DNA from 2 places in the Streptomyces sp. NBC_01017 genome. Region 1 is predicted to be linked to the other one. Evidence: predicted binding sites of a transcription regulator. Region 1 holds the regulator's gene; the other holds the start of a gene.

The links. The regulator HrcA, encoded in region 1, represses chaperone genes, less so after heat shock. The targets are predictions, from matches to a motif close to TTNGCACTCNGNNNNNCNGAGTGCNAA.
Positions count from the first base shown of each region.
Region 2: a site for HrcA is predicted at 7,127-7,153, ahead of groL (chaperonin GroEL). Genes of this name have one in related genera too.

Region 1 covers NZ_CP108683.1:7,178,438-7,188,936, forward strand. The annotation lists gene OG331_RS33010 (HAMP domain-containing protein) at 1-1,087, opposite strand, end outside; gene OG331_RS33015 (SpoIIE family protein phosphatase) at 1,190-3,133, shown strand; gene hemW (radical SAM family heme chaperone HemW) at 3,184-4,416, shown strand; gene OG331_RS33025 (hypothetical protein) at 4,516-4,749, shown strand; gene OG331_RS33030 (DUF3097 domain-containing protein) at 4,727-5,542, opposite strand; gene OG331_RS33035 (MBL fold metallo-hydrolase) at 5,585-6,322, opposite strand; gene hrcA (heat-inducible transcriptional repressor HrcA) at 6,485-7,501, shown strand; gene dnaJ (molecular chaperone DnaJ) at 7,502-8,638, shown strand; gene OG331_RS33050 (nitronate monooxygenase) at 8,718-9,803, shown strand; gene OG331_RS33055 (16S rRNA (uracil(1498)-N(3))-methyltransferase) at 9,800-10,499, shown strand, end outside.
Region 2 covers NZ_CP108683.1:5,987,558-5,998,056, forward strand. The annotation lists gene OG331_RS27525 (ABC transporter substrate-binding protein) at 1-83, shown strand, start outside; gene OG331_RS27530 (DUF3263 domain-containing protein) at 128-388, shown strand; gene otsB (trehalose-phosphatase) at 583-1,422, shown strand; gene OG331_RS27540 (trehalose-6-phosphate synthase) at 1,797-3,290, opposite strand; gene OG331_RS27545 (glucosyl-3-phosphoglycerate synthase) at 3,399-4,343, opposite strand; SAM riboswitch class I at 4,503-4,660, shown strand; gene thrC (threonine synthase) at 4,679-5,965, shown strand; gene OG331_RS27555 (MoaD/ThiS family protein) at 6,013-6,288, shown strand; gene OG331_RS27560 (cold-shock protein) at 6,739-6,945, shown strand; gene groL (chaperonin GroEL) at 7,317-8,939, shown strand; gene OG331_RS27570 (cupin domain-containing protein) at 9,046-9,459, opposite strand; gene OG331_RS27575 (NADH:flavin oxidoreductase) at 9,693-10,499, shown strand, end outside.

The DNA of each region.
Region 1 (10,499 bases):
CTTCGGTGCCGACCTCGCGGGCGACGCGGGTGACCTCGTCGGCGAAGGCGGAGAGCTGGTCCACCATCGTGTTGATGGTCGACTTGAGTTCGAGGATCTCGCCCTGGGCGTCGACGGTGATCTTCTGGCTCAGGTCACCGTTGGCGACGGCCGTGGTGACCTGGGCGATGTTGCGGACCTGCGAGGTCAGGTTCGACGCCATGAAGTTGACGTTGTCGGTGAGGTCCTTCCACACGCCGGAGACGCCGCGCACCTGCGCGCGTCCGCCCAGCTGCCCTTCCGTACCCACCTCGCGGGCGACCCTCGTCACCTCGTCGGCGAAGGCGGACAGCTGGTCGACCATCGTGTTGACGGTCAGTTTGAGTTCGAGCAGCTCGCCGGTCGCCTCGACCGTGACCGTGCGGGTCAGGTCGCCGCGGGCCACCGCCGTGGTCACCAGGGCGATGTCGCGCACCTGCGCCGTCAGCCGGGACGCCATCGTGTTGACGGCCTCGGTCACATCCCGCCAACTGCCCGACAGCCCCTGCACCTTGGCCCGCCCGCCGAGCCGGCCCTCGGTGCCGACCTCGCGGGCCACGCGGGTGACCTCGCCGGTGAACAGGGAGAGCTGGTCGACCATCTTGTTCACGGCCCGGCCGAGGCGCCGCAGGTCGCCGCGTAACTGGCGGCTCCCGTCGTGCAGATCGACGCGCTGGGTCAGGTCGCCGCCGGCCACCGCGTCGAGCACGCGCGTCGCGTTCGCCGCCGGGGCGACCAGGGCGTCGAGCACCTGGTTGACGTCGTTGACGCGGGTCGTCCAGTCACCCGGGCCCGGGCTCGCCGAGAGCCGCTCGTCGAGCCTGCCGTGCCGGACCAACTCCCGCTTGACCCGCTGCACTTCACGGTTGAAGTGCGTGCTCCGGTCCATGATCTGGTTGAAGACCGCCGTCAGCTCGGCCACCATTCCCTCACCGGTCTCCGGGAGCCTCCGGAAGTCGCCGTCCCTCGCCGCGGTCATCGCGGCGAGCAGCGGGCGCAGTTCCGATGCTCGAATTTGACCGTCTTTCTGTCCGTCTTCGAGCACACGCGTAGCACGGTTCTCACTCATGGCGGCCCACTTCGGTAACTCGGTGCTTATGGGCGCGGCCAGTCTGTCACTCTGTCGGCGTCGACTGAGGCGTATTCGTCCGAACCGTTCGGGGAGCTGTAGATGGGGGCCATTCCGGCGCAACGGGAGACCGTTTCCCGTGCCTCTGATGCGCCTGCGCCGGGGGGCGTGGGCGCGGAAACCCGCGCCGTCCTCCCCGGCAGTCCGATCTCCCCGGGTTCCGCCCGCACCCTCGTGCGCAACGCCCTCACGGAATGGGCCGCCTCCGGGCTCCCCGGCACCGAGCACCTCAGCGCCCGCCTCGTCGACGACGCCGTCGTGGCCGTCAGCGAGCTGGTCACCAACGCCGTCGTGCACGCCGGTACCGATCTGGAGCTCACCTGCCGCCTGGAGGACACCGGCGCCCTTCTCGTCGAGGTCCTGGACCACCACCCCTCGCGCGCCCCGCGCGACGGTGAGGTCGAGGCGCCGTACGAGACACCGGAGTACGGCCGCGGCCTGCGGCTGGTGTCACGCCTCGCCGAGTCCTGGGGTGTCACCTACCGCACCGGCGCCAAGACCGTGTGGGCGCGGCTGCCCGCCGAGGACCCCGTGGCGGCCAAGGACGACATCGAGGCGTACGCCGAGGAGCGCGCGCTGGAGCGCGGGCTGCGCGTGGCCGAGATCCTCGCCCCCGAGCCCCAGCGCGCCGAGCGGGAGCGGGACTGGCTCAACCGCGGTGCCCTGTCCTTCCTCGCCGAGGCCTCCGACCTGCTCGCCGGGCAGCTCGACGAGAACCTGGTCGCCGCGCTCGCCGGCCAGCTGATCGTGCCGCGGCTGGCGGACTGGTGTGCGGTGTGGCTGGAGGACGAGGTCGCCGGGCGCTGGGGATACCCACGATCGGGCGAACCCGGCGGCGGGGCGGGCTGGGCGGCGGAGGGCGCCCCCGGGACCGGGCCGCGGCTGGCCCGCGTCTGGCACGGCTCCGAGAACCTCATCGAGGAGCTCCGCCAGGCCCTGGAGAAGGAGCCGCCGCTTCCGGCCGACGACCACCGCACCGGCCCGGTCGCCTACCCCTGGCCCGGTGAGGCGCTCGGCGCACGCGGGGTGCGCGGCACGGCGCTCGCGTACCGCCTGATCGCCGGGGGCCGCCCGCTGGGCACGCTGGTCATCGGGCGGGCCGACCTCGTGCGCTTCCCCGACGAGGTCACCGGGCTCGTCGAGGACCTCGCCCGCCGGGTGGCCCTCGCCATCGGCGCGGCCCGCCAGTACGCCCGGCAGGCCACCATCAGCAGGGTTCTCCAACGCGGACTGCTGCCCGGCGCCGTCGCGGAGATCCCCGGCGTGGCCAGCGCGCTGGTGTACGAGCCGTGCGACAAGGGCGGCCCGAGCGGCGACTTCTACGACCTGTTCCCGGCCGGCGACGGCCGCTGGTGCTTCGCCATCGGGGACGTCCAGGGCAAGGGGCCCGAGGCGGCCGTGGTGATCGGCATCGCGCGCCCGTGGCTGCGGCTCCTCGCCCGGGAGGGCTACCGGGTCGCCGACGTCCTCGACCGCCTCAACCAGCTGCTCCTCGACGACGCGACGGAGGCCGCCGACGCCGCCGCGCGCGCCCTCGTCGGCCCGGTCCCGGTGGCACCCGGCGACGGCCCGCAGACCCGCTTCCTGTCCCTCCTCTACGGCGAGCTCACCCCCTTCGACGGCGGCATCCGCTGCACCCTCGCCTCCGCCGGACACCCGCTGCCGCTGCTGCTGGGCGCGGGCGGCGAGGTCCACACCGCCGCGCACCCGCAGACCCTCCTCGGGGTCGTCGAGGACGCCACGTACACCAGCGAGACCTTCGAGCTGCGCTCCGGTGACACCCTGCTGTGCGTGACCGACGGGGTGACGGAGCGGCGCAGCGGCACCCGCCAGTTCGACGACGGCGACGGCCTCGCGACCGCGCTCGCCGGGTGCGCGGGGCTGAACGCCGAGCTGATCGCGGAGCGGATCCGCAGGCTCGTGCACGAGTTCAGCGGCCGTCCGCCGGAGGACGATCTGGCGTTGCTGGTGCTCCAGGCCGAGTAGCGGTTGTCTCGGTTCCGGCGGGCATGCGCGCGTGCTGGACAATGGAACCCATGCCTTCCGCACTCCCCGACGGCGAGCCGGTCCCCGACGACGGCACGCTCCCCGCGTCCGCCCTCGCCGGGTCCGCCGACCGCCCCCTCGGCTTCTACCTGCACGTCCCGTACTGCGCGACCCGCTGCGGCTACTGCGACTTCAACACCTACACGGCGACCGAGCTGCGCGGCACGGGCGGAGTGCTGGCGTCCCGCGACAACTACGCCGAGACCCTCGTCGACGAGATCCGCCTCGCCCGCAAGGTCCTCGGCGACGACCCGCGCGAGGTCCGCACGGTCTTCGTCGGCGGCGGTACGCCCACGCTGCTGGCCGCCGACGATCTCGTACGGATGCTGGGGGCGATCCGCGACGAGTTCGGGCTGGCACCGGACGCGGAGATCACGACGGAGGCGAACCCGGAGTCGGTGGACCCGGCGTATCTGGCCACCCTGCGCGAGGGCGGCTTCAACCGGCTGTCCTTCGGCATGCAGAGCGCGAAGCAGCACGTGCTGAAGGTCCTGGACCGCACCCACACGCCGGGCCGCCCCGAGGCGTGCGTGGCGGAGGCCCGCGCGGCGGGCTTCGAGCACGTCAACCTGGACCTGATCTACGGCACACCGGGCGAGTCGGACGACGACTGGCGGGCCTCGCTGGAGGCGGCGATCGGCGCCGGCCCGGACCATGTGTCCGCCTACGCCCTGATCGTCGAGGAGGGCACCCAGCTGGCCCGCCGCATCCGCCGGGGCGAGGTCCCGATGACGGACGACGACGTCCACGCGGACCGGTACCTGATCGCGGAGTCGGTGCTGTCGGAGGCGGGCTTCGACTGGTACGAGGTCTCCAACTGGGCGACCTCTCAGGCGGGCCGCTGCCTGCACAACGAGCTGTACTGGCGGGGCGCCGACTGGTGGGGCGCGGGCCCGGGCGCCCACTCGCACGTGGGCGGCGTGCGCTGGTGGAACGTGAAGCATCCGGGCGCGTACGCGGCGGCCCTGGCGGCGGGGCGGTCGCCGGGGGCCGGGCGCGAGCTGCTGTCCGAGGAGGACCGCAGGGTCGAACGGATCCTGCTGGAGCTGCGGCTTCGGGAGGGGGCGCCGCTGGGCTTGCTGAGGGAGAAGGGGCTTGCGGCTTCTCGGCGGGCGCTTGGGGAGGGGCTGCTTCAGGAGGGGCCGTACGAGGAGGGGCGTGCGGTGCTGACCTTGCGGGGGCGGTTGCTGGCGGATGCGGTGGTCAGGGATTTGGTGGACTGATCACTCGGGCGAGTGAATCACCCCGGAACGCCAGTTCGGTCCCTAACCTAGTTCGTAGGCTGCCGCCGACAGGACGCGGCGGATGTGGAGGCCACGGAGATGACCGCTGTGGACGAGCGTGGGATTGCCAAGTTCTTCGAGGAGTTCGAGCCTCCCGAGGGCATCAAGGCCGAGCTTCTCCGGGGGGAAATCGTGATGGGGGAGAACGCCGACTATCAGAGGCAGCAGATCACCAAGTTCGGGGCGCCGCTGCCGTTGGAGGATCTGGAACTCGAATTGGATACCAGCGAGTTCGGCATCTACCCCAGCATCAGGCCCCACCGCTACCCGTAACGAAGTCGATCAGCTCCTCCACCCGCCCCAGCAACTCCGGCTCCAGATCCTTGTAGGACCCCACCCGCTTCAGGATCGCCTGCCACACCGCACCGGTGTTCTCCGACGGCCACCCCAGCGCCCGGCACACCCCCGTCTTCCAGTCCTGCCCGTGCGGGACGCGTGGCCAGGACTCGATGCCCAGGGCTGACGGCTTCACCGCCTCCCAGATGTCGATGTACGGGTGGCCCACGACCAGGGCGTGTTCGCTGGTCACCGACTCCGCGATGCGCCACTCCTTCGTGCCGGGGACCAGGTGGTCCACCAGCACACCGAGGCGGGCGTCCGGGCCCGGAGCGAATTCGGTCACGATGGACGGCAGGTCGTCGATGCCCTCCAGGTACTCCACGACCACGCCCTCGATGCGCAGGTCGTCGCCCCAGACCTTCTCGACCAGCTCGGCGTCGTGGCGGCCCTCCACATAGATACGGCCGGCGCGGGCCACGCGCGCGCGTGCGCCGGGGACGGCGACCGAACCTGACGCCGTACGGCTGGGACGTGCGGGAGCCGAGGACGACGGGCGTACGAGCGTCACCACCTTGCCCTCCAGCAGGAACCCCCGCGGCTCCAGCGGGAACACCCGGTGCTTGCCGAAGCGGTCCTCCAGCGTCACCGTGCCCGCCTCGCAGCGGATCACCGCACCGCAGAACCCCGTGCCCGGCTCCTCCACGACCAGGCCCGGGTCCGCCGGTACCTCGGGGGCGGGCTTGGGCTTCTTCCAGGGCGGGGTCAGGTCCGGGGAGTACTGGCGCATTCGGATGACGATAGGAGAAGCCCCGCGGGTACGTCTCGCGGATCAGGGCGACACGCCGAAGCGGGCCGCCAAGGCGTCCCGCTGGCGTCGTACGAACTCCGCATCCACCACCGCTCCGTGACCGGGCACGTACAGCGCGTCCTCGCCGCCCAGGTCCAGCAGGCGGTCCAGGGCGGCCGGCCACTGCGACGGTACGGCGTCGGGGCCCGCCTGGGGTTCGCCGGACTCCTCCACCAGATCGCCGCAGAAGACGACCTCCCGGTCGCCCGCGGCCCCGGCCGGCACGAGCACGACCAGATCGTGGGCGGTGTGGGCCGGGCCCACGTTCGCGAGCAGGACCTGCCGGTCGCCCTCCAGGTCGAGGGTCCACTCGCCGCTCACCTGGTGGCGGGGACGGACCAGCGCGTCGATCGCCTCGTCCGCCGCGTCCGGGTCCAGGCCGTTGCCCACGGCGTCCGAGCGCAGTTCCGCACGCGCGTGTGCGGACACCGTGTCCATGCCCACCGGGCCGTACACCTCCGCCCCGGCGAACGCCGCGGCCCCGAAGACATGATCGAAGTGGGGATGCGTCAGCGCGAGATGTGTCACACGGTGACCCGCGAGCCACTGCGCCTGCGTACGCAACCGCACGCCCTCCCCGAGGCTTGACCCGGCGTCGATCACGAGCGCTGTGTCCCGGCCCACGACCAGCCCCGCGGTGCAGTCCCAGCCCGGAAGCCGGCACCTGCCCACCCCGGCCGCCAGCCGTTCCCACCCGAGCTCTTCCCAAGTCACCGTCATACGGCGACGCTAACCAAGACAGCACCGTCGGGCATGGTGGTGCCGGACCGGCCTTGCCCGGGGCGTACCCCACCGCCGTACACTGGCCGGGGACGGTTGGCACTCACCAGCGCAGAGTGCCAGGCGAGATGTCAAGGGGACGACTTCTGGAGGTGTGCGCGGTTGCTGAGTGAACGCAGGCTTCAGGTGTTGCGCGCCATCGTCCAGGACTATGTCGGGACCGAGGAGCCGGTCGGATCGAAGGCGCTGACCGAGCGGCACAACCTCGGGGTCTCCCCGGCGACCGTCCGCAATGACATGGCGGCCCTGGAGGACGAGGGATTCATCGCCCAGCCGCACACCAGCGCGGGGCGCATCCCGACCGACAAGGGCTACCGGCTGTTCGTCGACAAGCTCGCCGGCGTCAAGCCGATGACCCCGCCGGAGCGGCGCGCCATCCAGAACTTCCTCGACGGCGCCGTCGACCTCGACGACGTCGTGGCGCGCACCGTGCGGCTGCTCGCGCAGCTCACACGGCAGGTCGCCGTCGTGCAGTACCCGTCGCTGACCCGGTCCACCGTCCGGCATGTCGAGCTGCTCTCACTCGCCCCCGCGCGCGTGATGCTCGTGCTGATCACGGACACCGGCCGGGTCGAGCAGCGGATGATCGACTGTCCCGCGCCCTTCGGTGAGGCCTCGCTCGCGGATCTGCGTGCGCGGCTGAACAGCAGGGTCGCGGGGCGGCGCTTCACCGATGTGCCAAGGCTCGTCGAGGACCTCGCCGAGGCCTTCGACATGGAGGACCGCGGCACGGTCTCGGCGGTGCTCTCCACTCTGCTGGAGACACTCGTCGAGGAGAACGAAGAGCGGCTGATGATCGGCGGCACCGCCAATCTCACCCGCTTCGGACATGACTTCCCCCTCACCATCCGGCCCGTCCTGGAGGCCCTTGAGGAGCATGTCGTGCTCCTCAAGCTCCTTGGCGAGGCAGGGGATTCGGGCATGACCGTACGCATCGGTCACGAGAACGCCTACGAGGGACTCAACTCAACGTCCGTCGTGTCGGTCGGCTACGGTTCGGGCGGCGAGGCAGTAGCCAAGCTCGGCGTGGTCGGACCGACCCGCATGGATTACCCGGGAACGATGGGAGCGGTACGCGCAGTGGCACGGTACGTCGGACAGATCCTGGCGGAGTCGTAAGTGGCCACGGACTACTACGCCGTTCTCGGCGTGCGTCGCGACGCGTCGCAGGAAGAGATCAAGAAGGCCTTCCGGCGGCTCGCGCGCGAGCTGCACCCGGACGTCAACCCGGATCCGAAGACCCAGGAGCGGTTCAAGGAGATCAACGCCGCTTACGAGGTGCTGTCGGACCCGCAGAAGAAGCAGGTCTACGACCTCGGCGGCGACCCGCTGTCCCAGGCGGGCGGCGCGGGCGCGGGCGGCTTCGGTGCGGGTGGCTTCGGCAACTTCTCGGACATCATGGACGCCTTCTTCGGTACGGCGTCCCAGCGCGGCCCGCGCTCGCGCACCCGTCGGGGCCAGGACGCGATGATCCGGCTGGAGATCGAGCTCGACGAGGCGGCCTTCGGTACGACGAAGGACATCCAGGTCGACACGGCCGTCGTCTGCAACACCTGCAACGGTGAGGGGGCTGCCCCCGGCACCTCCGCTCAGACGTGTGACATGTGCCGCGGCCGCGGTGAGGTGTCGCAGGTGACGCGGTCCTTCCTGGGCCAGGTCATGACGTCGCGGCCCTGCCCGCAGTGCCAGGGATTCGGGACCGTGGTTCCCACACCGTGCCCCGAGTGCGCGGGCGACGGACGCGTGCGGTCCCGTCGGACGCTCACGGTCAAGATCCCGGCCGGTGTCGACAACGGCACCCGGATCCAGCTCGCCGGCGAGGGTGAGGTCGGGCCCGGTGGCGGTCCCGCCGGTGACCTGTACGTCGAGATCCACGAGCTGCCGCACTCGACCTTCCAGCGGCGCGGCGACGACCTGCACTGCACGGTGACGATCCCGATGACCGCGGCGTCCCTCGGCACGAAGGTGCCGCTGGAGACGCTGGACGGGCTCGAGGAGGTCGACATCCGGCCCGGCACCCAGTCCGGTCAGTCGATTCCGCTGCACGGACGCGGTGTGACGCATCTGCGGGGTGGCGGGCGCGGCGACCTCATCGTGCACGTCGAGGTCACCACGCCGTCCAAGCTGGATCCCGAGCAGGAGCGGTTGCTGCGCGAGCTGGCCAAGCTGCGCGGCGAGGAGCGGCCGACGGGGCAGTTCCAGCCGGGGCAGCAGGGGCTGTTCTCGCGGTTGAAGGACGCGTTCAACGGGCGCTGAGTCCGGTGGGGCAGGCCCCGTACATCGCACGGCACAGGGCCGATTCGGACTTGTTCGGAGGACGTGACAACATGCCGTCATGTCCTCCGCGCTGACCGATCTCTTCCCCCACCCGATCGTGCAGGCCCCCATGGCGGGCGGCGTCTCCGTGCCGCAGCTCGCCGCTGCCGTGTCCGAGGCAGGTGGGCTGGGGTTCCTCGCCGCCGGGTACAAAACCGCCGACGGGATGTACCAGGAGATCAAGCAGCTGCGGGGCCTGACGGGCCGGCCCTTCGGGGTCAACCTGTTCATGCCGCAGCCCGAGTATGCCGACGCCGCGGCCGTGGACGTCTACGCGCATCAGCTCGCCGGTGAGGCCGCCTGGTACGAGACGGAGCTGGGGGACCGGGACAGCGGGCGGGACGACGGGTACGACGCCAAGCTGGCCGTGCTGCTCGACAACCCGGTGCCGGTCGTCTCGTTCCACTTCGGGGTGCCGAAGCCGGATGTGCTGGAGTCCCTGCGCCGCGCCGGCACCTTCACCCTCGTCACCGTGACCGCACCGGACGAGGCCCTCGCCGTACAGCGGGCCGGTGCCGATGCCGTGATCGTGCAGGGAGTGGAGGCCGGCGGGCATCAGGGGACGCATCGGGACAACCCGGAGACGGACCGGTCGGGCATCGGGCTGCTCGCCCTCCTCGCGCAGGTCCGGGAGACCGTGAGCCTGCCCATCGTCGCCGCCGGCGGCATCATGCGCGGCAGCCAGATCGCCGCCGTCCTCGCGGCCGGGGCCGGTGCCGCCCAGCTCGGCACCGCCTTCCTCGCCACCCAGGAGTCCGGCGCCAACGCCCTGCACAAGCAGGCGCTGACCAACCCCCTGTTCGTACGGACCGAGTTGACGCGCGCGTTCTCCGGCCGGCCCGCCCGCGGCCTGGTCAACCGCTTCATGCGCGAGCACGGGCCGTACGCCCCCGCCGCCTACCCCGAGGTTCACCACCTGACCTCACCCCTGCGCAAGAAGGCCGCCGCGTCCGGTGACGCGCAGGGCATGGCCCTGTGGGCGGGGCAGGGGCACCGCATGGCGCGCGACCTGCCCGCCGGGCAGCTGGTGGAGGTGCTGGCCGCCGAGCTGGCCGCCGCGGCGACAGCGTTGTCGGCGGCGCCCGAGGGGGGTGCGGTCGGATGACGGCGCCGGTGTTCGTCGTCGAGTCGCTGGAGCGGGGCCGCCTCGCCGGCGGCGAGTACGTTCTCGACGGCCCCGAGGGACGGCACGCCGTCTCCGTGAAGCGGCTGCGGGCCGGCGAGGAGGTCGTCCTCACCGACGGGCTCGGGCGCTGGGTCGAGGGCGTCGTCAAGGCGGCCGAGGGCAAGGACCGGCTGGTCGTGGGCGTGGGTGCGGTGGCCGAGGAGCCGGCGGAGCAGCCTCGTATCACCGTCGTCCAGGCCCTCCCCAAGGGCGACCGCGGTGAACTGGCCGTCGAGACCATGACCGAGACCGGCGTCGACGCGATCGTGCCGTGGGCGGCAGCCCGGTGCATCACCCAGTGGAAGGGCGAGCGCGGGGCGAAGGCCCTCGGCAAGTGGCGGGCCACCGCCCGCGAGGCCGGCAAGCAGTCGCGCCGGGTGCGCTTCCCGGAGGTCGCGGAGGCGGCCACGACCAAGCAGGTCGCCGCGCTGCTCGCCGACGCCGACTTCGCCGCCGTACTGCACGAGGAGCGCGACTACGGCAGCGAGCCGCTCGCGACGGCCGAACTGCCCGCCGAGGGCGAGATCGTGCTCGTCGTCGGCCCCGAGGGCGGCGTGGCCCCCGAGGAACTCGCCCTCTTCGAGGAGGCGGGCGCGAAGGCGTACCGTCTGGGCCGTACCGTCCTGCGCACCTCCA
Region 2 (10,499 bases), 1.2 Mb from region 1:
GGACGGTGGCGTCCGGGGGGAGCCCGTCGGCGATCCTGGGGCAGCTGCAGTCGGGGGCTGCTCGGGCGGAGAGCGCGGAGTAGGTCGCGGGGGCTTCCTGTCAGTGGGGTGGGCTACGGTGCGGCTCATGGACCAGGAGCAGGACCGGGACCAGCCCGAGGCCGCCGTTCTCGCCGAGCGCGAGCGGGCGATCCTTGCGCTGGAGCGGCGGGGGTTCTCGGGGGCCGGGGCCAAGGAGCGGGCGATACGTGAGGAGCTGGGGCTGGCGCCGGTGCGCTACTACCAGCTGCTGAACGCGCTGTTGGACGATCCGCGGGCGCCGGCTCATGATCCGGTGACGGTGAATCGGTTGCGGCGGGTTCGGGAGGGGCGGCGGGGGGAGCGGTGACGCGCGGCGGTGCGGTGGGGGTTTTCGCCCCCGCCGCAACTACCCGCCCCGTCCCTGGGGGCTGCCGCCCCCAGACCCCCGCTTCGGCCTGAACGGCCCCGTCCTCAAACGCCGGACGGGCTGGCTTTGCCCGGACCGGCGTCCGGAAACCCCGTCGGGATGGTGCAGCACCCGTCCCCCGATAAGGTCGCCCCATGGGCAGTCACAAGGATCCCCTCCCGACCCCCACCACCCAGCCCGGCCGCGACGGCCTGGCCGCCATCCTCACCCACCCCGCGCGCTCACTCATCGCGCTGGACTTCGACGGCACCCTCGCCCCCATCGTCCCGGACCCCGAAAAGGCCCGAGCCCACCCCGACGCCATCCCGGCCCTGGCCGCACTCGCGCCGAAGGTGGCCGCAGTCGCGGTGATCACCGGCCGCCCGGCCGAGGTCGCAGTGAAGTACGGCGGTTTCGCCGACACCCCCGGCCTGGAGCACCTCGTCGTGCTGGGCCACTACGGTGCCGAACGCTGGGACGCAGTGAGCGGCGAGGTCACCGCCCCCGACCCCCACCCCGGCGTCGCAGCAGTCCGCGCCGCCCTGCCGGGTCTCCTCGAATCCACCGCGCAGGGCACCTGGATCGAGGACAAGGGACACGCCGTGGCCGTGCACACGCGCCGCGCACCCGACCCCCAGGGCGCCTTCGACGCCCTCCGAGCCCCCCTCACCGACCTCGCCACCCGCAACGGCCTCATCGTCGAACCGGGTCGCATGGTCCTCGAACTCCGCCCGCCCGGCATGGACAAGGGCGTCGCGCTGAGCAAGTACATCCGCGAACTCGGCGCCGAGTCCGTCCTCTACAGCGGCGACGACCTGGGCGACCTCCCCGCCTACGCAGCCGTCGACAAACTCCGCTCCGACGGCACCCCCGGCCTCCTGGTCTGCAGCGGCAGCGAGGAGGTCACCGAACTCTCGGAGAGGGCGGACGTCGTGGTCGACGGCCCGGAGGGCGTCGTACGACTCCTCCACGCGATCGCCACGCAGGCGACCTGATCCAGAGGGCCGCCGAGGCAAGCTGCCGCAGCCGGTCGGGGTGAGGCGGGTTGCAGCAGCCGGTCGCCGTGAGGCGCGATGGTCGAGGCGGTCGCCGTCCGGCGGGCTGTCGCCGGCGGTCGCCGGGCAGTGCGGTTGAGGCGGTCGCCGTCTGGCGAGCGGTCGCCGGTGGTCGCCGGGCAGTGCGGTTGAGGCGGTCGCCGTCTGGCGAGCGGTCGCCGGTGGTCGCCGGGCAGTGCGGTCCAGACAGTCGCCGTGAGGCGGGCTGGTTCGAGCGGACGCCGTCAGGCGAGCTGATGCCCACGGTCGTCGCCCGCCACTCCGGCAACCTGAGCCAGGCAAACGCCCTGCAAGGCCGCCCCGGCGATCGCCGCTCACTCGCCCCGCTCGCCGGCCCCCTCCTCCAACGCACCCAACTGCTCCAAGAACCACTGAGCCGGCGGCAACGCCGTACCCCCCGCCGCCAGCCGTTTCGAGCGTTCCGCGCGCTCCTCCGGCCCCATGGACAGCGCCTCGTGCAGGGCCCGTGCCGTGCCGATCACGTCGTACGGGTTGACGGGGATCGCGTCCTCGCCCAGTTCCGCGAAGGCGCCCGCCTCGCGGGACAGCACGAGGACGCAGCCCTCGTCGGAGACGACCGGCACCTCCTTGGCGACGAGGTTCATGCCGTCGCGGATGGGGTTGACCAGGGCGACGTCCGCCAGTCGGTACGCGGCGAGGGAGCGGGCGAAGTCGTCCTTGACGTGGAGGACGATCGGGGTCCAGGTCGGGGTGCCGTAAGCGGAGTTGATTTCGTCCGCCAGTCGCTGGACCTCGGCGGTGTAGTCCCGGTACACCGCCAGGTCCTGGCGGGAGGGGTACGCGAACGCCACGTGGACCACCCGCTCGCGCCACTCGGGGTGGTCGTCGAGCAGCTGCCGGTATGCGAGCAGGCCGCGCACGATGTTCTTGGACAGCTCGGTCCGGTCGACGCGGACGACGGTCCGGCGGGCGGTCCCGTCCGGCGCTGTGCCGATCTCCGCCCGCAGCGCGGCCAGCCGCTCCTCGACATCGGCCTCGTGGGAGCGAGCGCGCAGGAACTCCGCGTCGGCGCCCAGGCCGTGCACGCCGATCCACGTGGTCCGCAGCGGGGGACGCCCGGTCGCCGTGTGCCGGACGGAGGCCGGGGCGCCGCTCGGCCACTTCGGGAAGATCCGTTCGCGGTCCACGGCCTCGGCGCAGGCCATGAACGCCGCCGCCCAACGCCAGGTGAGGAAGCCCAGCCGGTCGGCGCCCAGCATCCCCCACACGAGCCGCGAGCGGATGTCGTCCGGAAGCATGGAGAAGTACTCCGGCGGCGCCCACGGCGTGTGCGAGAAGTGCCCGATTTTGATGTCGGGTCGCAGCTCCCGGAGCATCCCCGGGACCAGGCACAGGTGGTAGTCCTGCACCAGCACGGCCGCCCCGGGCGCGGCCCGGTCCGCCAGCGCCTGCGCGAAGGCGCGGTTGTACGTCTCGTACGACTCCCACTGACGGCGGAACTCCGCGTCGAAGACCGGCTCCAGCGGGGTCTGGTAGAGCATGTGGTGGACGAACCAGAGGACCGAGTTGGCGATGCCGTTGTACGCGTCCGCGTGCACGTCGGCCGGGATGTCCAGCATCAGCACGCCGTCCTCGCCGACGCCGCGCCGCACCGCCTCCCGGTCCCCGTCGGACAGCGCCGAGCACACCCACAGCGCGTCGGCGTCCGGCCCGATCGCCGACAGCCCGGAGACGAGTCCGCCACCGCCCCTCTTGGAGTGCAGCGAGCCGTCCTCGCGCACCGCGTACGAGACCGGGCCGCGATTCGACGCGACCAGCACCTTGGCAGCACCCTGCGTGGAAGCCATAAGCCTCAACCTAGCCCGGCCCGGAAACGCTCAAACGTGCGGTTCCACTCAGTGGCCGGTCCGTATACGATCAGCGGCCCTGTCCGGCGTATGACCCGGTACGGGGCCTTATGCGACCTTCCGTTTCGCGTACTCGGCGATCTCCACCATCGGCGGCCGTTCCTCGGTGTCCACGGAGTACGTGCGCGGCTCGAATCCGTCCTCGCCCCGCTCGAACTGAGTCAACGCCGGCCGGACGAGGTGGCCGCGCGCCAGCCGCAGCTGGGCCGTGCGGTAGATCGCGGCGGACATCCGGCCCAGGGCCTGTCCGTCCTGGTGGCGGTGCTTGCGGACGCCCACGTCCACCTGGGCCAGCGCGTCGAGGCCCACCAGATGCAGGGCGTCGACCAGCATGCCCAGCTCCACGCCGTACCCGACGGGGAACGGGAGCTGTTCCAGCAGGGAGCGGCGGGCCGCGTACTCGCCGCCGAGCGGCTGCACGAAACCGGCCAGCTGCGGCCAGTGCATGTTCAGCAGCGGGCGCGCCATCAGCTCGGTCACCCGGCCGCCCTGTCCGGCGGCCCCGCCGAGGGGACGGTCGTACATGCCCTTGACCAGGTCGACCCCGGGGTCGGTGAGCAGCGGGCCGACGATTCCGGAGACGAAGTCGGAGGAGAACTCCTTCAGGTCCGCGTCGATGAAGCAGACGATGTCCCCGGTCGTGACGAGCAGGGAGCGCCACAGGACCTCGCCCTTGCCGGGCACGGCCGGCATGCGCGGGAGTATCGCGTCCCGGTGCACCACGGTGGCGCCCGCCGCGGCGGCCACCTGGGAGGTGCGGTCCGTGGACCCGGAGTCGACGACGACGATCTCGTCGACCAGCGGGACCTGCTGCATGAGGTCGTGACGGATGATCGCGACGATGTCGCCGACCGTCTCCTCCTCGTTCAGCGCGGGCAGCACGACGGAGACCGACTGGCCCGAACGCTGCTTGGCGGCGAGTATGTGGTGGAGCGGGCGATCGGTCGCGGACCAGGAGCGGGTGCTCAGCCAGCGCTCGACTTCTTCCAGCACAGTCGGCGACTCCTCACTGTCGTGATCACAGCAGGTAATCGTGTGATCCATCTCGCGGTTCGGACGACTATCTCAACTGTCCTGGCCTTCGGTTACAGTCTTGAACAACGCGGGTGACCATCGCATGTCCGGGGTCGCCCATAGTTGACAACCGAATACAGCTCATCCAGAGGGGCAGAGGGAAACGGCCCGATGAAGCCCCGGCAACCCTCCAGCCGGTCTCGTGGCGATCACTGTCGATCGTCTCCGCGAGGCTCCCGGCTAGGGAAGGTGCCAAATCCGTCTCACGGCGAGATGCGTCGTGAGGAAGATGAGGAGAAAGGGCCTCGCCTCACATGGCTGTGCAGACTGCTGCAAGCACCACCGAATCCACCGTAGACCTTGGTCCCGCCGCGGCGCTGTCCTGCCGCGAGTGCGGTCACCGGGTACCCCTCGGACCGGTCTTCGCGTGCGAGGAGTGTTTCGGCCCGCTGGAGATCGCTTACGACTTCTCGGCCTACGACACCGAGGAGCTCCGCAAGCGGATCGAAGCGGGCCCCGCGAACATCTGGCGTTACGCCCCCCTGCTGCCCGTCCCCGCGGACGTGGCCACCAAGCCGAACATCAACCCCGGCTGGACCAAGCTCGTCCAGGCCGACAACCTCGCGAACGAGCTCGGCGTCGACGCCGGCAAGCTGTTCGTCAAGGACGACTCCGGCAACCCGACGCACTCCTTCAAGGACCGCGTCGTCGCCCAGGCCATCGAGGCCGCGCGCGCCTTCAACTTCACCACCCTCTCCTGCTCCTCCACCGGCAACCTCGCCGGTGCGGTGGGTGCCGCCGCCGCCCGCGCGGGCTTCAGGTCCTGCGTGTTCATCCCGCACGACCTGGAGCAGGGCAAGGTCGTCATGGCCGCGGTCTACGGCGGCGAGCTCGTCGGCATCGAGGGCAACTACGACGACGTGAACCGTTTCTGCTCCGAGCTGATCGGCGACCCCGCCGGCGAGGGCTGGGGCTTCGTCAACGTCAATCTGCGGCCGTACTACGCCGAGGGTTCCAAGACCCTGGCGTACGAGATCTGCGAGCAGCTCGGCTGGCAGCTGCCGGACCAGCTGGTCGTGCCGATCGCCTCCGGCTCGCAGCTCACGAAGATCGACAAGGGTCTGCAGGAGCTGATCAAGCTCGGGCTCGTCGAGGACAAGCCGTACAAGATCTTCGGCGCGCAGGCCGAGGGCTGCTCGCCGGTGTCGACGGCGTTCAAGGCGGGCCACGACGTGGTCCGGCCGCAGAAGCCGAACACCATCGCCAAGTCGCTGGCGATCGGCAACCCGGCCGACGGTCCGTACGTCCTGGACATCGCCCGCCGCACGGGTGGTTTCGTGGAGGACGTGACCGACGAGCAGGTCGTCGACGCGATCAAGATCCTCGCCCGGACCGAGGGCATCTTCGCGGAGACCGCCGGCGGAGTGACCGTGGGTGTCACGAAGAAGCTGATCGAGAGCGGTGTGCTGGACCCGAGCCTCACGACCGTGGTGCTCAACACCGGCGACGGGCTGAAGACGTTGGATGCGGTGGCCGGTACCGGGCTGACTGCGACGATTCGTCCCAACCTGGATTCGTTCCGCGAGGCCGGCCTCGTATAGCTCAGCCCCGCCCCTTTAGGCCCGTTTACCTGACCGGAGGTCATTACGTGAGCGTCAACGTCCGCATCCCCACCATCCTGCGCACCTACACGGGTGGCCAGGCCGAGGTCGCCGCCGAAGGTGCCAACCTCGGCGAGGTCATCGCCGACCTGGAGAAGAACCACACCGGGATCGCCGCCCGAGTTCTCGACGACCAGGGCAAGCTGCGTCGGTTCGTCAACGTGTACGTCAATGACGACGACGTCCGTTTCGAGCAGGGTCTGGAGACCGCGACTCCCGACGGTGCCGGCGTCTCCATCATTCCGGCCGTCGCCGGTGGCTGACAGGCTGACCGAATGACCGATCATTACCTTCGGTAACACCGGTAACCAAGAGTTCATCGAATTGCCCCCTCCGTGAGAGAAGCGGAGGGGGCAATTCTGTGTGGTTGAGCGAGGTACAGTTGGGGAACGTGCCGCCGTTCCACTGGTCGGCCGCCCTTGATTTCTGCCGCAAGCCCGACAAGAAGTAGCCAAAGTGTGCGGGTTTTTTGCGGCTTTTGTTCGCTATGCCGGGTCCGACTTGACCTGAAGTCAGCGGAATTGTCCCCACATTCCCGACCGGTCGTGCCCGGAATTCTCGTCCGATTGACCTGTTGCAGACGGCAGTTGGGCAGATACATTCAGCCGCGGTCGACGCGTTCCGGCGCACGCCCCCGACCGATGGGGGGTGAGGTCTGACCCGGATCCGCGAAGTGTGGATCTGTGCAAGGGCCAGTAATAGGGGAGTTAGGCATGGCTCAGGGCACCGTCAAGTGGTTCAACGCGGAGAAGGGGTACGGCTTCATCGCGGTCGACGGTGGTGCGGATGTTTTCGTCCACTACAGCGCGATCCAGATGGACGGTTACCGCACCCTGGAGGAAGGCCAGCGGGTCGATTTCGAGATCTCGCAGGGCCAGAAGGGGCCGCAGGCGGACATGGTCCGTCTGGCCACCGGCTGAAGCACGCGTCGACTTAAAGCAGCGACGTTCTTCTTCGAAGGGCTCGCACCTCCTGGGGTGCGAGCCCTTCGCCATGTCCGGGGTCCGCGCGGCTCCTGTCCGGGGCCCGCCCGGGTCCGCCCCGACCCCGCCCGTCCCTGCTCGCGCACCGCAGGGCGTGCCGCCCGATACCCGAGAGGCGCTTGCACTCGCCTACCCCGAGTGCTAATCATTGGCGTTAGCACTCTGAAGGTGAGAGTGACAAAGAAGGACCGGGTCGGTGAGGCCCGCAGGCCGGGTGGGGCAAGGAACCACGAGGCATGTGAGCCGTCCGTCGCGGGCGCGGGCGCGGTCCGAAGGAATCACCCCCAGTCCTGGAGGGACCACTTCACATGGCCAAGATCATCGCGTTCGACGAGGAGGCGCGGCGCGGCCTCGAGCGCGGCATGAACCAGCTCGCGGACGCCGTCAAGGTGACGCTCGGCCCCAAGGGCCGCAACGTCGTCCTCGAGAAGAAGTGGGGCGCCCCCACGATCACCAACGATGGTGTCTCCATCGCCAAGGAGATCGAGCTCGAGGACCCGTACGAGAAGATCGGCGCCGAGCTGGTCAAGGAAGTCGCCAAGAAGACGGACGACGTCGCCGGTGACGGTACGACCACGGCGACCGTTCTCGCCCAGGCCCTCGTCAAGGAAGGCCTTCGCAACGTAGCCGCCGGCGCCAACCCGATGGCCCTCAAGCGCGGTATCGAGCGCGCCGTCGAGGCCGTCTCCGCCGCCCTGCTTGAGCAGGCGAAGGATGTCGAGACCAAGGAGCAGATCGCCTCCACGGCCTCCATCTCCGCCGCCGACACCCAGATCGGCGAGCTCATCGCCGAGGCGATGGACAAGGTCGGCAAGGAAGGCGTCATCACCGTCGAGGAGTCCCAGACCTTCGGTCTGGAGCTGGAGCTCACCGAGGGTATGCGCTTCGACAAGGGCTACATCTCGGCGTACTTCGCCACCGACATGGAGCGGATGGAGGCGTCGCTCGACGACCCGTACATCCTGATCGCCAACTCCAAGATCGGCTCCGTCAAGGACCTGCTCCCGCTCCTGGAGAAGGTCATGCAGTCGGGCAAGCCGCTGCTGATCATCGCCGAGGACGTCGAGGGCGAGGCCCTGTCGACCCTGGTCGTCAACAAGATCCGCGGCACCTTCAAGTCCGTCGCCGTCAAGGCCCCGGGCTTCGGTGACCGCCGCAAGGCGATGCTGAACGACATCGCCATCCTCACCGGTGGCGAGGTCATCTCCGAGGAGGTCGGTCTCAAGCTCGAGAACACCTCCCTGGACCTCCTGGGCAAGGCCCGCAAGGTCGTCATCACCAAGGACGAGACCACCATCGTCGACGGTGCCGGCTCCTCCGAGCAGGTCGCCGGCCGGGTGAACCAGATCCGCGCCGAGATCGAGAACAGCGACTCGGACTACGACCGCGAGAAGCTGCAGGAGCGCCTGGCGAAGCTCGCCGGCGGTGTCGCGGTCATCAAGGCCGGTGCCGCCACCGAGGTGGAGCTCAAGGAGCGCAAGCACCGCATCGAGGACGCCGTGCGCAACGCCAAGGCGGCCGTCGAGGAGGGCATCGTCGCCGGTGGTGGCGTGGCCCTGCTGCAGGCCTCCCAGGTGTTCGAGAAGCTGGAGCTCGAAGGTGACGAGGCGACCGGCGCCAACGCCGTGAAGCTCGCGCTCGAGGCCCCGCTCAAGCAGATCGCCGTCAACGGTGGTCTCGAGGGTGGCGTCGTCGTCGAGAAGGTGCGCAACCTTCAGGTCGGCCACGGTCTGAACGCCGCGACCGGCGAGTACGTCGACATGATCGCCGAGGGCATCATCGACCCGGCGAAGGTGACGCGTTCCGCGCTGCAGAACGCCGCGTCGATCGCCGCGCTGTTCCTCACCACCGAGGCCGTCATCGCCGACAAGCCGGAGAAGTCCGCTGCGCCTGCCGGTGGCGGCATGCCGGGCGGTGACATGGACTTCTGATCGACCTCGGGGTTTCGACTCCGGTTGATCAACGTCCTTACCGAGGGCGGCACCTCCTGTTACGACAGGGGGTGCCGCCCTCGGGCGTTTCCTCACTCGGCGATCGTCATCCCGGCTGGGCAGCCCGGAGGTGCCGGCGTTCGGCCAGTTCCTCCGCGCCGACCACGGTCAGAACCGGGGAGCCGGGCGGCGCGAACATGGTCACCACCAGCTGCGACTGCGCGTCCGGAAGGTTGTTGGCGCCCTGGTAGTGGATCACGTCACCCCCGGGCTCGAACAGGGCGTCACCTGCCTTGAGCACCCGGGGCGGCTGCCCCTCCAGCTCAAAGAGGATCTCGCCCTGGGTCACATAGCCGAAGAGCGGCCCCGGGTGCCGGTGCGGCGGCGCACCCGGGTCCCCCGGCGCCAGGGTGACCCGGATGGTCCTGGCCTCGGCGCCCGCCGGAATCCGGGCCGCCGCCTCCGGCAGGGTGTCGATCACCTCGACGCCCGGGGGCAGGTGTGCGTGCTCAGCGCTCATGTATTCCTCCAAACAGGGAGTGTCCGCAGGAAGGACCGGACTGGGTCCCCGTTTGTGACAGCCCGCTCCCTGTACGCGGCCGAGCCCGGCCGTGCCGCGCTGTGTGTGGCCGGGGTCACGGCCGGATGGGGCGGGGTGCGGAATAGGCGGCCTCCGGCGAGCAGTTGCTTAAGGGAGTGCAACAATGCGCGTGCACATACCCGCTGGTCAATGCCTACCGAGGAGACCCCCACGTGACCGTCACCGAGCCCACCGCCTCCCGTGCGGCCCAGATCCTGTCCCGGCCGACCGTGATCAACGGTCTGACCGTTCCGAACCGCATCGCGATGGCGCCGATGACGCGGATGTTCTCCCCGGGCGGCGTGCCCGGTGAGGACGTCGTGTCGTACTACTCGCGCCGCGCCGCCGCCGGCGTCGGTCTGATCGTCACCGAGGGCACGTACGTCGGGCACGACTCGGCCGGGCAGAGCAACAGGGTGCCGCGGTTCCACGGTGAGGAGCAGCTGGCGGGGTGGGCGAAGGTCGCCGATGCCGTGCACGCGGCGGGCGGCACGATCGTGCCGCAGCTGTGGCACATCGGCATGGTGCGTGAGCAGGGCCAGCCGCCCTACGCCGAGGCTCCCGCCGTCGGCCCCTCCGGCCTGCGCATCGGCGCCGATGCGCCCACCGGAAGGGCGATGACCCAGGGCGACCTCGACGACGTCATCGGCGCGTTCGCCCAGGCCGCCGCGGACGCCGAGCGCATCGGCTTCGACGGCGTGGAGATCCACGGCGCCCACGGCTACCTCGTCGACCAGTTCCTGTGGGGCGGCACCAACCGCCGCACCGACGCGTACGGCGGCGACCCGGTCGCCCGTACGAAGTTCGCGGCGGAGATCGTGGCCGCCGTGCGCGAGAAGGTCTCCGCGGACTTCCCGGTCATCTTCCGCTACTCGCAGTGGAAGCAGGAGGCCTACGACGCCCGGCTCGCCGAGACCCCCGAGGAGCTGGAGGCCATCCTCGCCCCGCTCGCCGCGGCCGGCGTCGACGCCTTCCACGCC